Regions from separate parts of the Serratia sp. EC4 genome, predicted to be linked through region 3. Evidence: predicted binding sites of a transcription regulator. Region 3 holds the regulator's gene; each other region holds the start of a gene.

Region 1 (4,208 bases), on a different contig from region 3:
AGGCGTAGCCGCTATAGGTATTCAGGCCGGCGGCGATGGCGAGCATCGCCAGGCCGATAAAAAGCAGCAGGTTTGAGACGGTCGTCATGGCATTTTTCCTTTGTAGAGGCAGAGGGTAATTCTTACTATTAATTATTGTTCGATTAATTATCTCGGGAAATATTATTTATTTTCGTATTCATCTGGCTATTTCCTGACGATAAAATAATATGCCTTAATACTAGCCGCTTATTTCCCAATAAAAAACCCGCCTGTGCGGGTTTTCTCTTTTTTTTCTCGCGAATTGTCACTTCACCAGCGGCTTATCGCTTGGCGTTTTGAACTTCGCCAGATATTGCGGCTGGAAGATGCACATGCGCAGCACGGTGCGGTATTCGCCGTTGACGAAGAACTCGTCGATCAGCTCGCCTTCCACGTTGAAGCCCAGCTTGCTGTAGATGTGGATCGCCTTCGGGTTCTCCTTATCGACGATCAGGTACAGCTTGTACAGGTTCAGCACCGAGAAACCGTAGTCCATCGCCAGGCGGGCGGCGGTGCTGGCATAGCCTTTGCCCTGGTGGGCGGGATCGATGATGATCTGGAACTCAGCGCGGCGGTGGATGTGATCGATCTCCACCAGCTCTACCAGGCCGACCTTGGCGCCTTCGTGCTCGATGATAAAGCGGCGCTCGCTCTGATCGTGGATGTGTTTGTCGTAGAGATCGGAAAGCTCGACAAAGGCTTCGTAGGGTTCTTCAAACCAATAGCGCATGACGCTGGCGTTGTTGTCCATCTGGTGGACGAACGACAGATCGTCCCGTTCCAATGGGCGTAATCTGACGTTGGCAGTGCTGGACATGTGGGCTCCTCTGTGCCGTGAAATTGTGCAAAGTATAACTTCACAGAATGGATGAAGGCGAAAAAAAACGGCGCCGCGCGGGCGCCGTTTAGGCAAGGTTCAGGCTGCGCGCATCAGTCGGCGGCGTGACCCTGCTCAGGCAGGCGTTCGCCGTCCAGCCAGGCGGCGCCGTCGCGCATCGCCAGGCGGCCGTCGACGAACCAGCTCACCACCAGCGGATAGATCGTGTGTTCCTGGGTTTGCACCCGTTCAACCACGTCATCCTCTTCGTCGTCAGCGAAAATCGGCACCTTGGCCTGCAAGATCACCGGGCCGCCGTCGAGCTGTTCGGTCACGAAGTGCACCGAGGTGCCGTGTTCGCTGTCGCCGTTGTCAATGGCCTGACGGTGGGTATGCAGCCCCGGGTATTTCGGCAGCAGGGAAGGGTGGATGTTCAGCATGCGGCCGGCATAGCGCTGCACGAACTGCGGGCTGAGGATGCGCATGTAGCCGGCCAGCACCACCAGATCGGGCTGGTACTGGTCGATGGCGTCCGCCAATGCGGCGTCGAACGCCGTGCGATCGGCGTAGGCCTTGGCATCCAGCGCCTGGGCGGCGATGCCCGCCGCTTCGGCGCGTTGCAGGCCATAAGCCTGCGCCTTGTTGCTGAACACCGCCACGATTTCGGCGGCGATGCGGCCCTGCTGGCAGGCGTCAATCAGCGCCTGGAGATTGCTCCCCTGGCCGGAGACCAACACCACGATCTTTTTCATCAGTTGATGACCACTTGTTGTTCGTCGGAAGAGGCGGTCAGTTTACCGATTTTCCATGCTTTTTCACCTGCCGCGGTCAGCAGCGCGATGGCCGCTTCCACTTCGGCTTCCGGCAGGGCGATGACCATGCCTACGCCGCAGTTGAAGGTGCGGTACATTTCATGACGGCTGACGTTGCCGGCCTGCTGCAGCCAGGTGAACACCGCCGGCCACTGCCAGCTGGCTTCGTCGATCACCGCCTGCATGCCTTCCGGCAGCACGCGCGGAATGTTTTCCCAGAAGCCGCCGCCGGTGAGGTGAGCGATGGCGTGTACGTCAACCTTCTCGATCAGCTCCAGCACGGACTTCACGTAAATTTTGGTCGGCGCCAGCAGGTGGTCGGCCAGCGGCTTGCCTTCCAGCTGAGTGGCGGTCGGATCGGTGTTGCTCACTTCCAGGATCTTGCGCACCAGCGAGTAGCCGTTGGAGTGCGGGCCGGAAGCGCCCAGGGCGATCAGCGCATCGCCGGACTGCACTTTGCTGCCGTCGATGATCTCGGATTTTTCGACCACGCCGACGCAGAAACCGGCCACGTCGTAGTCTTCGCCGTGGTACATGCCCGGCATTTCAGCGGTTTCGCCGCCGACCAGCGCACAGCCGGACTGTTTGCAGCCTTCGGCGATGCCGGTGATCACGCTGGCCGCGGTGTCCACATCCAGCTTGCCGGTCGCGTAGTAGTCGAGGAAGAAGAGCGGCTCGGCGCCCTGAACCACCAGATCGTTGACGCACATCGCCACCAGATCGATGCCGATGGTGTCGTGGCGTTTCAAATCCATCGCCAGACGCAGTTTGGTGCCCACGCCGTCGGTACCGGAAACCAGCACCGGCTCGCGGTATTTCTGCGGCAACGCACACAGGGCGCCAAACCCGCCCAGACCGCCCATCACTTCCGGGCGACGGGTCTGTTTAACTACACCTTTGATGCGATCTACCAATGCGTTGCCTGCATCGATATCGACACCTGCGTCTTTATAGCTGAGAGAGGTTTTGTCGGTCACTGCGCGATTCCCCACGACGGTTTGCGGTTTGAAAACTGTGCTTCCGATGTTGATTCCGGAATAAGGCGCGGCAATTCTAACAGCGCAGGCAAACGTTTGCGAGCGGCTTGTGAACCGGCTCCGCTTTTTCGTCATCTATACTGATATTCAAACTTTTGTTGATCCCGATCGGGCTATTGTGGGTGGCGCGGCGAAAAAAAGGAGGTATAATCCCGCGATTTTTTTGGCCGCAACCACCTTAATAGGAGAAAAATGATGAAGATCGTTGAGGTGAAACACCCGCTGGTAAAACACAAGCTTGGCCTGATGCGCGAAAATGACATCAGCACCAAACGCTTCCGTGAGCTGGCCTCAGAAGTGGGTAGTTTACTGACCTATGAAGCGACCGCCGATCTGGAGACGGAAAAAGTCACCATCGAAGGCTGGTGCGGGCCAGTTGAAGTGGATCAGATCAAAGGGAAAAAGATTACCGTAGTGCCAATCCTGCGCGCAGGCCTGGGCATGATGGAAGGGGTGCTGGAGCACGTGCCGAGCGCGCGCATCAGCGTGGTGGGCGTATACCGCGACGAAGAAACCCTGGAGCCGGTGCCGTACTTCCAGAAACTGGTTTCCAACATCGAAGAGCGCATGGCGCTGGTCGTCGACCCGATGCTGGCCACCGGCGGTTCGATGATCGCCACTATCGATCTGCTGAAGAAAGCCGGTTGCCACAGCATCAAGGTGCTGGTCCTGGTTGCGGCGCCGGAAGGCATCGCCGCGCTGGAGAAAGCGCATCCGGACGTTGAGCTGTACACCGCCTCCATCGATCAGTGTCTGAACGACAAGGGCTACATCGTGCCTGGCCTGGGCGATGCGGGCGACAAGATATTTGGTACCAAGTAAACATTTGAGCCGACTTAACGAGTCGGCTTTTTTTTGACTAAAACCTATAAAACCAATAAACCGAGGAAAAGCACACATGACCCGTCGCGCCATCGGCGTCAGCGAGCGCCCGCCGCTGCTCCAGACCATTCCGCTCAGCTTCCAGCACCTGTTCGCCATGTTCGGCGCCACCGTGCTGGTGCCTATCCTGTTCAAGATCAACCCGGCAACCGTGCTGTTGTTCAACGGCATCGGCACGCTGCTGTATCTGTTCATCTGTAAAGGCAAGATCCCGGCCTACCTCGGCTCCAGCTTCGCGTTTATCTCGCCGGTGCTGCTGCTGTTGCCGCTCGGTTACGAAGTGGCGTTGGGCGGTTTCATCATGTGCGGCGTGCTGTTCTGCCTGGTGGCGCTGATCGTGAAAAAGGCCGGCACCGGTTGGCTGGACGTGATGTTCCCGCCGGCGGCGATGGGGGCGATCGTCGCCGTCATCGGCCTGGAGCTGGCGGGCGTGGCGGCCAACATGGCGGGCCTGCTGCCGGCGGAAGGCGCCAGCGCCGACTCGACCACCATCACCATTTCGCTGGTGACGCTGGCGGTCACGGTGCTCGGCTCGGTGCTGTTCCGCGGCTTCCTGGCGATTATCCCGATCCTGATCGGCGTGCTGGTGGGCTATGCGCTGTCGTTCTTTATGGGCGTGGTGGATTTGACCCCGATCCG
Region 2 (4,208 bases), on a different contig from region 3:
AAGGCGCAGGCGGTAAGCAACACGGCGACAAACAATGCCGCCTCGTTGCTGTAGCGTTTTTCCGGGTGCCGTTGGCGGCGGCGCAGCGCCCAGACGTAGGCCAGCGCTGCCAACACCCCGGCGATCGCCATGCGTACCGGCGCGTCGAAGCGGAACAGTTCGCTCAGCCATGCAAGCAGTGCGCTGTCGGCGAACAGGCTGGTGACGGCGATCAGCAGCGAGGCCAGCGCGGCGAGAAATGCATAGCGCGCCAGCCGCCGCCAATCGAAAGGTTGTACGTCCACATGCAGCAGCAACTGCTGCCGTTGTTCGGGCGTCATGGCGCCTTCCCCAACCCAGCCGTCCAGCGCCTTGCGCACCACGACGGCGTTCTTTTTACTGAGTTTCATGTTTCTTGTCCCTGAATCACATGCTGATTCGGCCAGTATAGCCATTGGCGGGCGGCTACGACAAAGGGAGGCTAGTGTGTATAATGCCCGCCGCAAAAGCGCACGAGGAATTATGCGATGACTGAATATAACGATGAGTACTGGATGCGTCAGGCATTGCAGCTGGCCCTGCGCGCGCAGGAAGAGGGCGAGGTGCCGGTGGGTGCGCTGCTGGTGCTGGACAATCAGGTCATCGGCGAGGGCTGGAATCGCCCGATCGGCCGACACGATCCTACCGCGCACGCCGAGATCATGGCGCTGCGCCAGGGCGGCGCGGTGCTGCAAAACTACCGCTTGTTGAACGCCACGCTGTACGTCACGCTGGAGCCCTGCGTGATGTGCGCCGGCGCGATGGTGCACAGCCGTATCCGCCGGTTGGTGTATGGCGCCGCCGACGAGAAAACCGGCGCGGCCGGTTCGCTGGTGGATATTTTGCGCCATCCGGGCATGAATCATCAGGTGGAGATCGTCTCGGGCGTGCTGGCGGACGAATGCGCCGCCACCCTGAGCAATTTCTTCCGTCTGCGCCGCGAACAGAAAAAAGCGCTCAGGCTGGCGCAGCGGGCGGCGGATAAGCCGGAATAATCAGTAGTTGAGCGCCAGTTCCGGCATCACCGTCGGATAGCCTTTTCCCAACGCTTCCTGCTCGGCGGCCGCTTGCGCCGCCTTTCTCTCTTTTTCCTGCAGATAGCCCACCAGGCTGACCTGGTAGCGGCGGATATTTTCTACATAGTTGTAGGCTTCACGCCCGCGCGCATAGCCGTAGGTCAACTGCGGGTAGTAGCGCTTTTGGCTGAGCATCGGCAGGCGCTGTTTGACGTCGACCCAGCTGTCCGGGTTGCCTTTTTGCGTCTTGGTCAGCTTGCGCGCGTCCAGCATGTGGCCCCAGCCCATGTTGTAGGCCGCCAGCGAGAACCAGATGCGTTCGTCTTCCGGCACGCTGTCCGGCACCTTGGCCATCAGCCGCTGCAGGTAGAGCGCGCCGCCCTGAATGCTCTCTTCCGGATCGAGGCGGTCGTTGACCCCCAGGCCGTCGGCGGTGGCGCGGGTCAGCATCATCAGGCCACGCACGCCGGTGGGGGAGGTGGCCTGCGGATTCCAGTGCGATTCCTGATAGGCGATGGCCGCCAGCAGCTTCCAGTCGATCTCGTTGGCGTGCTTCTCGAACAGCGGGCGGAAGTTGGGCAGCACCGAGTCGATGGCCGACAGGAAGGTTTTGGTGTCCACATAGTCGAAGCTGCCGACGTGGCCGAGGTACTTCTCTTCCAGCCGCGCCAGGGTGCCGTCGTCCACCATTTGACTGTAGAAATCCAGCATCGCCGCGTACAGGCTGTCGTCGCCGTCACGTTTGAGATACCAGGTGACCGGCTCTTCGTCAGTGACGTCGAACGCCACCGCCAGCTGCGGATGGATGCGCTGCAGCAGCGCGATGGTCACCGAATCGCCGAGGGTGTAGTCCAGCTTGCCGTCGGCAACCCGCTCCAGCAGCTCTTTGGAGGTGAGATCGCTGGAGGACTCCCAGGCGAGATCCGGGTATTTATCCTGCTTGAGCTGTTTTAGCGTGCTGACGTGCGCTGAACCGGAGGCGACCGCCAGCTTGCCTTTGATGTCGGCGAAGCTTTTCGGCCGCGGGGTCCCCAGCCGGTACACCAGCTGTTGGGAAACAGAGTAGTAGGCCGGGCCAGTGCGTGCGCGGCTGAGGCGTTCCTGGTTGTAGATAAGGCCCGCCGCCAGCAGGTCTGCGTCGTCGTCGTCCAGATCGTCGAACAGGTCATTGATGTTCTGATGGGGGATCACCACCAGCTTCACCCCGAGGTAGTTGGCGAAGCGCTTGGCCAGTTCGTAGTCGAGCCCACCTGGCCCTTGCTTGGTGTTGAAATAGGTCAGCGGGGAGTTCAGCGTGCTGATACGCAACTCGCCGCGGGAAATGATCTCCTGGAGTTGCCCGCCCTGGCCGCTGCGCCAGGTGATATTGGGCCACAGCGCGAGAGCCAGAAGCAGGGTGACAACGCCGATGAGGATGTAGTTTATTTTAAGACGTTTCAAATAGTTATCCAGTGGTGGTACAGGTACGCCGGCGACGACAACCGCGACTTTTCTCATGGTTAAATCACCAGTGCGGGGGGCATTTTGCGCAACAAAACGCCAGTGTGCAACTTTTTGACACGTTATGACAATTCGACGGTGCGGCATGCTTTTATCAATAATCCCTACGCAAACGGTTTCGTCGGCGGCGAGGATTCTCTATAATGACGCGCGTTTTCCCCTGTTGCGCCCAATGAAGCGTCTTATCCGTCGCTTCGAAGACGAGAGAACTTTGATTATGGAAATTCTGCGTGGTTCGCCCGCTTTATCGGCTTTTCGCATTACCAAACTGCTGTCCCGCTGCCAGGACGCTCACCTGCCCGTCAGTGATATCTACGCCGAGTACGTCCACTTTGCCGATGTCAGCGCACCGCTAAGTGCCGAAGAACACGCCAAGCTTCAGCGTCTGCTCAAGTACGGTCCTTCTCTCGCCGAACACGCTCCCGAAGGCCGGCTGCTGCTGGTTACGCCGCGCCCGGGCACCATTTCTCCCTGGTCTTCCAAAGCCACCGACATCGCCCACAACTGCGGTTTGCAGCAGGTGCTGCGGTTGGAGCGCGGCCTGGCGTTCTACGTCAAGGCGCCCGAGCTGACGGAAACCCAGTGGCGCCAACTCGCCGCGCTGTTGCACGATCGCATGATGGAAACCGTCTTCAGCGAGCTGCAACAGGCCGAACAGCTGTTCGCGCACCATCAGCCGGCGCCGTATCAGTCGGTCGACGTGCTGGGCGCAGGGCGCACCGCGCTGGAGCAGGCCAACGTCCGGCTCGGCCTGGCGCTGGCGCAGGACGAGATCGACTACCTGCTGAATGCCTTTACCGGTTTGGGGCGCAACCCGACGGATATCGAACTCTATATGTTCGCGCAGGCCAACTCCGAGCATTGCCGCCACAAGATTTTCAACGCCGACTGGATCATCGACGGCGAACAGCAGCCTAAATCGCTGTTCAAAATGATCAAGAACACCTATGAGCAGACGCCGGACTACGTGCTGTCGGCGTATAAAGATAACGCCGCCGTGATGGAAGGTTCGCAGGTCGGCCGCTTCTTCGCCGCGCCGGACAACGGCACGTACGATTACCATCAGGAAGACGCGCACATCCTGATGAAGGTGGAAACTCACAACCACCCGACGGCGATCTCGCCGTGGCCGGGTGCCGCGACCGGCTCCGGCGGCGAGATCCGCGACGAGGGCGCCACCGGCCGCGGCGCCAAGCCGAAGGCCGGCCTGGTGGGTTTCTCGGTGTCCAACCTGCGCATTCCCGGCTTTGAACAGCCGTGGGAGCAGGACTTCGGCAAACCGGAACGCATCGTCACCGCGCTGGATATCATGACCGAAGGCCCGCTGGGCGGCGCGGCGTTCAACAACGAATTCGGCCGTCCGGCGCTGCTGGGCTACTTCCGCACCTATGAAGAGCGCGTCAACAGCCATAACGGCGTCGAGCTGCGCGGCTACCACAAACCGATCATGCTGGCGGGCGGCATCGGCAACATCCGCGCCGATCACGTCCAGAAAGGGGAAATCACCGTCGGCGCCAAGCTGGTGGTGCTGGGCGGCCCGGCGATGAATATCGGCCTGGGCGGCGGCGCGGCATCATCGATGGCGTCAGGCCAGTCCGATGCCGATCTGGATTTCGCGTCGGTGCAGCGCGACAACCCGGAAATGGAACGCCGCTGTCAGGAAGTGATCGACCG
Region 3 (4,208 bases):
AATAAAAAACGGCCCATCTGGCTCCCGCCTCGGCGGGAAAAAAGTGGCGCTGTAAAGGAGGAAGCAATGTCGTTTGAATTACCTGCATTACCGTATGAGAAAAACGCGCTCGAGCCGCACATCTCCGCCGAGACCCTGGAATACCACTACGGCAAACACCACAATACCTACGTAGTTAACCTGAACAACCTGGTGAAAGGCAGCGAGTTCGAGGGCAAATCGCTCGAAGAGATCATCAAGACCTCCAACGGCGGCGTGTTCAACAACGCTGCGCAGGTGTGGAACCACACCTTCTACTGGCACTGCCTGTCGCCACAGGGCGGCGGTGAACCGCAGGGCGAACTGGCGGCCGCGATCGTCAAATCCTTCGGCTCTTTCGCTGCGTTCAAAGAACAGTTCACCGATGCCGCCGTGAAAAACTTCGGCGCCGGCTGGACCTGGCTGGTGAAAAAACCGGACGGCGCGCTGGCGATCGTCAACACCTCCAACGCGGCAACTCCGCTGACCGGTGAAGATAAACCGCTGCTGACCGTTGACGTGTGGGAACACGCGTATTACATCGATTACCGCAATGCGCGTCCAAAATACCTGGAAAACTTCTGGGCGTTGGTCAACTGGACATTTGCGGCGGAAAACCTGGCGTAAACGCAGGCCTTGCCTAAGTAACGAGGCGCAGCCAGAGGCTGCGCCTTTTTTAAAACCGGCGGGAGATCAGTTCAACGCGGCGACAAAGCTGAAAGCGATGATCATCGCCAACGCGCCGACGGTAGTGAACAGAGACATCTTCAGATCGGTATCCATGACAACTCCTTTAAAATGGGCTTTCCTAAGGATAAAAGGCGCACAATTAGTACGTCAAATCATTTTCCCACAGTTCGCCGATAAAATCTTGTTATCATTTCCCGGTTTATAATCTCGATTACCTCTTCCACTTTTGTTCAATATGCGACAAAATTCGCAGTTCACAACTGCGTACCGGCATCCATGCCCCTCCTGATTAAGCGCTGAAGACTTCAACACACTAAAAACTCAGTTTTCGCTTCTCTGGAGAAGGATCTACGTAGGCAAACGATTAACATCACACTTACATGCTGTAAACATGTGAGTTCAGGAGTCATTCCTTACATGGCAACGATTAAAGATGTGGCCAAACGCGCGGGCGTTTCCACCACCACCGTTTCGCACGTCATCAATAAGACTCGTTTCGTCGCCGAAGAGACCAAAGCGGCCGTGTGGGCCGCCATCAAAGAGCTGCACTACTCGCCGAGCGCCGTGGCGCGCAGCCTGAAAGTCAATCACACCAAGTCGATCGGCCTGCTGGCCACCTCGAGCGAAGCGCCCTATTTTGCCGAAGTGATCGAGGCGGTGGAAAACAGCTGCTACAGCAAAGGTTACACCCTGATCCTGTGCAACTCGCACAACAATCTGGACAAGCAGCGCGCCTACCTGGCGATGCTGGCGCAAAAGCGCGTCGACGGCCTGCTGGTCATGTGTTCCGAATACCCGGATCAACTGCTGGGCATGCTGGAGGACTACCGTAATATCCCGATGGTGGTGATGGACTGGGGCGCCGCGCGCGGCGACTTCACCGACACCATCATCGATAACGCGTTCGAAGGCGGCTATCTGGCCGGCCGTTACCTGATCGAGCGCGGCCACCGCGATATCGGCGCCATCCCGGGCCAGCTGTCGCGCAACACCGGCGGCGGCCGTCATCAGGGCTTTATGAAGGCGCTGCAGGAAGCGCATATCGACATTCGCGAAGAGTGGATCGTCCAGGGTGACTTCGAGCCGGAGTCCGGCTACAAGGCGATGCACCAAATCCTGTCGCAAAAACAGCGGCCGACCGCGGTATTTTGCGGCGGCGACATCATGGCGATGGGCGCCATCTGCGCCGCTGACGAGCTGGGGCTGCGAGTGCCGCAGGATATTTCCGTGATCGGCTATGACAACGTGCGCAACGCCCGCTACTTCACCCCTGCGCTGACCACCATTCACCAGCCGAAAGAACGCCTGGGAGAAATGGCCTTCACCATGCTGCTGGATCGCATCATCAGCAAACGCGAAGAATCGCAGGTGATCGAAGTGCATCCGAAGCTGGTCGAACGCCGTTCGGTCGCCGATGGTCCGTTCATCGACTACCGCCGCTGATCATCTTCCCTGCCGGAGGCCTGCGCGGCTTCCGGTGCCGCCTCACTCAGCCACTCCTGATTCAGCGTCTCGCCATCGCCCAAGTACGCCAGCAGCCAGCTCATCGCCGGTGACGGTTTATCCTGTTGCCAGGTCAGGCAGCAGGGGCTGGCGGGAAACGGCTGCTGCAACTGCAACGCCTTCAGCTCACCGCGCTGCACCCGCGGCAGCGCCAGATGCGCCGGCATCATGCCGACGCACAATCCGGCGCACAAACAGTCGAGCGCCGAGGTCCAGTCCGGCACCACCAGCCGCCGCTGGTTATCCAGCGTCCAGGTGACGCGCTTGGGCAGATTGCGCGAGGTGTCTTCCAGACAAAGCGCAGGGTATGGCCTCAACCGATCGTCATTCAATGGCCCTGCCAGCTGCGCCAACGGATGCTGTGGGCTGACTACGCACAGCCAGTTCATATCCCCCATGTCGCGGAAAGCGAAGCCGCCGCCGACCGGCACCGCGCGCGTGGCGCCGATCGCCATGTCCACCCTGCCGTCCACCAACGCATCCCACACGCCGTTGAACACCTCGGGTTGCAGCATCAGTTCAACGTCGGGGAAATGGCGGTAGAAATCCAGCACCAGCTGGCGGCTGCGCTGCGGTTTGACGATGATGTCGACTGCGATATTCAGCTGGCCGCGCCACCCGTTGGCCACCTGTTGACAGTGGCGGCGGGTGTCGAGCATTTTTTTGATAACAACTCGCGCATCCTTGATAAACAGCGCGCCGGCCGGCGTCAACTCCACATCACGGTGACGCCGCTCAAACAGCGGCACCGCCAGCCATTGTTCCAGTTGCCGCACGGTATAGCTCACCGCCGACGGTACCCGGTGCAGCTCCTGCGCCGCCGCGCTGAAACTGCCGGTGCGCGCCACCGCGTCAACAACTTCAAGAGAATATTCAGACCACATCGCTTTGCCTTCAATTTTTTTAACAGCACTTTGCAAATATTACCGTTTCACAAGCAGAGATCCAGCCGGATACACTGGCCGGCGCTAAAAACCTGCGACACTAAAATATTAACGAGAAATACCATGCGAAACTCCTTTGGTTTTATGTTCTACCTCGCCGGCCTGAGCATGCTGGGTTATCTGGCGACCGATATGTACCTGCCCGCCTTCGGCGCCATGCGGGAGGAACTGCAAATTTCCGCCGGCGCGGTCAGCGCCAGCCTGAGCATCTTTCTGGCCGGCTTCGCCTTCGCGCAGTTGCTGTGGGGGCCGCTCTCCGACCGACTGGGCCGCAAACCGGTATTATTGATTGGCCTGTCGCTGTTCGCGCTCGGCTGCCTGGGCATGCTGTGGGTGGAAAATGCCGTGCAGCTCTGGATACTGCGCTTTATTCAGGCCGTCGGCGTCTGTTCCGCCGCCGCCATCTGGCAAGCGCTGGTGGTCGACCGCTATCGCGAAGGCCAGGCCAACCGCGTATTCGCCACCATCATGCCGCTGGTGGCGCTGTCGCCGGCGTTGGCGCCGCTGCTTGGCGCCTGGCTGCTGAACCACGCCAGTTGGCGCGCGATCTTCGCCGTGCTGTTGGCCATCACCGCCCTGCTGCTGCTGCCGACGTTGCTGCTCAAAGATCGCGCCAAAACGCAACCCGCCGCCGATGCGCCAAAAAGCGGCGTCAGTTTTTGGCAATTATTGAAATCCCCGGTGTTCAGCGGCAACGTCGCTATGTACGCCGCCTGCTCGGCCGGCTTCTTTGCCTGGCTGACCGGCTCGCCGTTCATCCTCGGTGATATGGGCTACGGCCCGAGCGACATCGGTCTGAGCTATGTGCCGCAGACGCTGGCTTTCCTGTTGGGGGGCTATGGCTGCCGCGCCGCGCTCAAGCGCATCAATGGCAAAACCCTGCTGCCGTGGCTGCTGGTAGCTTATGCTGTCAGCATGGTGGCCCTGTATCTGGTGGCGACCCTGACCAATCCGACGCTCACCACGCTGCTGATCCCGTTCTGCGTCATGGCGCTGGTCAACGGCGCCGGCTACCCGATCATGGTGGCGAATGCGCTGATGCCATTCCCGGAA

Evidence for each region. The regulator PurR, encoded in region 3, represses purine synthesis genes. The targets are predictions, from matches to a motif close to CANGCAAACGTTTGCNTG.
Region 1: purM (phosphoribosylformylglycinamidine cyclo-ligase) is a predicted target of PurR. The motif match lies at 2,713-2,730, and genes of this name have one in related genera.
Region 2: purL (phosphoribosylformylglycinamidine synthase) is a predicted target of PurR. The motif match lies at 2,640-2,657, and genes of this name have one in related genera.

Annotation. Positions count from the first base shown of each region.
Region 1 is NZ_JBNIDE010000009.1:32,649-36,856, reverse strand. It holds gene ACP39K_RS20290 (hypothetical protein) at 1-88, opposite strand, end outside; gene speG (spermidine N1-acetyltransferase) at 287-838, opposite strand; gene purN (phosphoribosylglycinamide formyltransferase) at 952-1,590, opposite strand; gene purM (phosphoribosylformylglycinamidine cyclo-ligase) at 1,590-2,627, opposite strand; gene upp (uracil phosphoribosyltransferase) at 2,883-3,509, shown strand; gene uraA (uracil permease) at 3,586-4,208, shown strand, end outside.
Region 2 is NZ_JBNIDE010000009.1:179,866-184,073, reverse strand. It holds gene ACP39K_RS20895 (DUF2157 domain-containing protein) at 1-389, opposite strand, end outside; gene tadA (tRNA adenosine(34) deaminase TadA) at 507-1,013, shown strand; gene mltF (membrane-bound lytic murein transglycosylase MltF) at 1,014-2,474, opposite strand; gene purL (phosphoribosylformylglycinamidine synthase) at 2,752-4,208, shown strand, end outside.
Region 3 is NZ_JBNIDE010000003.1:29,702-33,909, forward strand. It holds gene sodB (superoxide dismutase [Fe]) at 67-645, shown strand; gene cydH (cytochrome bd-I oxidase subunit CydH) at 712-801, opposite strand; gene purR (HTH-type transcriptional repressor PurR) at 1,126-2,151, shown strand; gene punR (DNA-binding transcriptional activator PunR) at 2,139-3,095, opposite strand; gene punC (purine nucleoside transporter PunC) at 3,219-4,208, shown strand, end outside.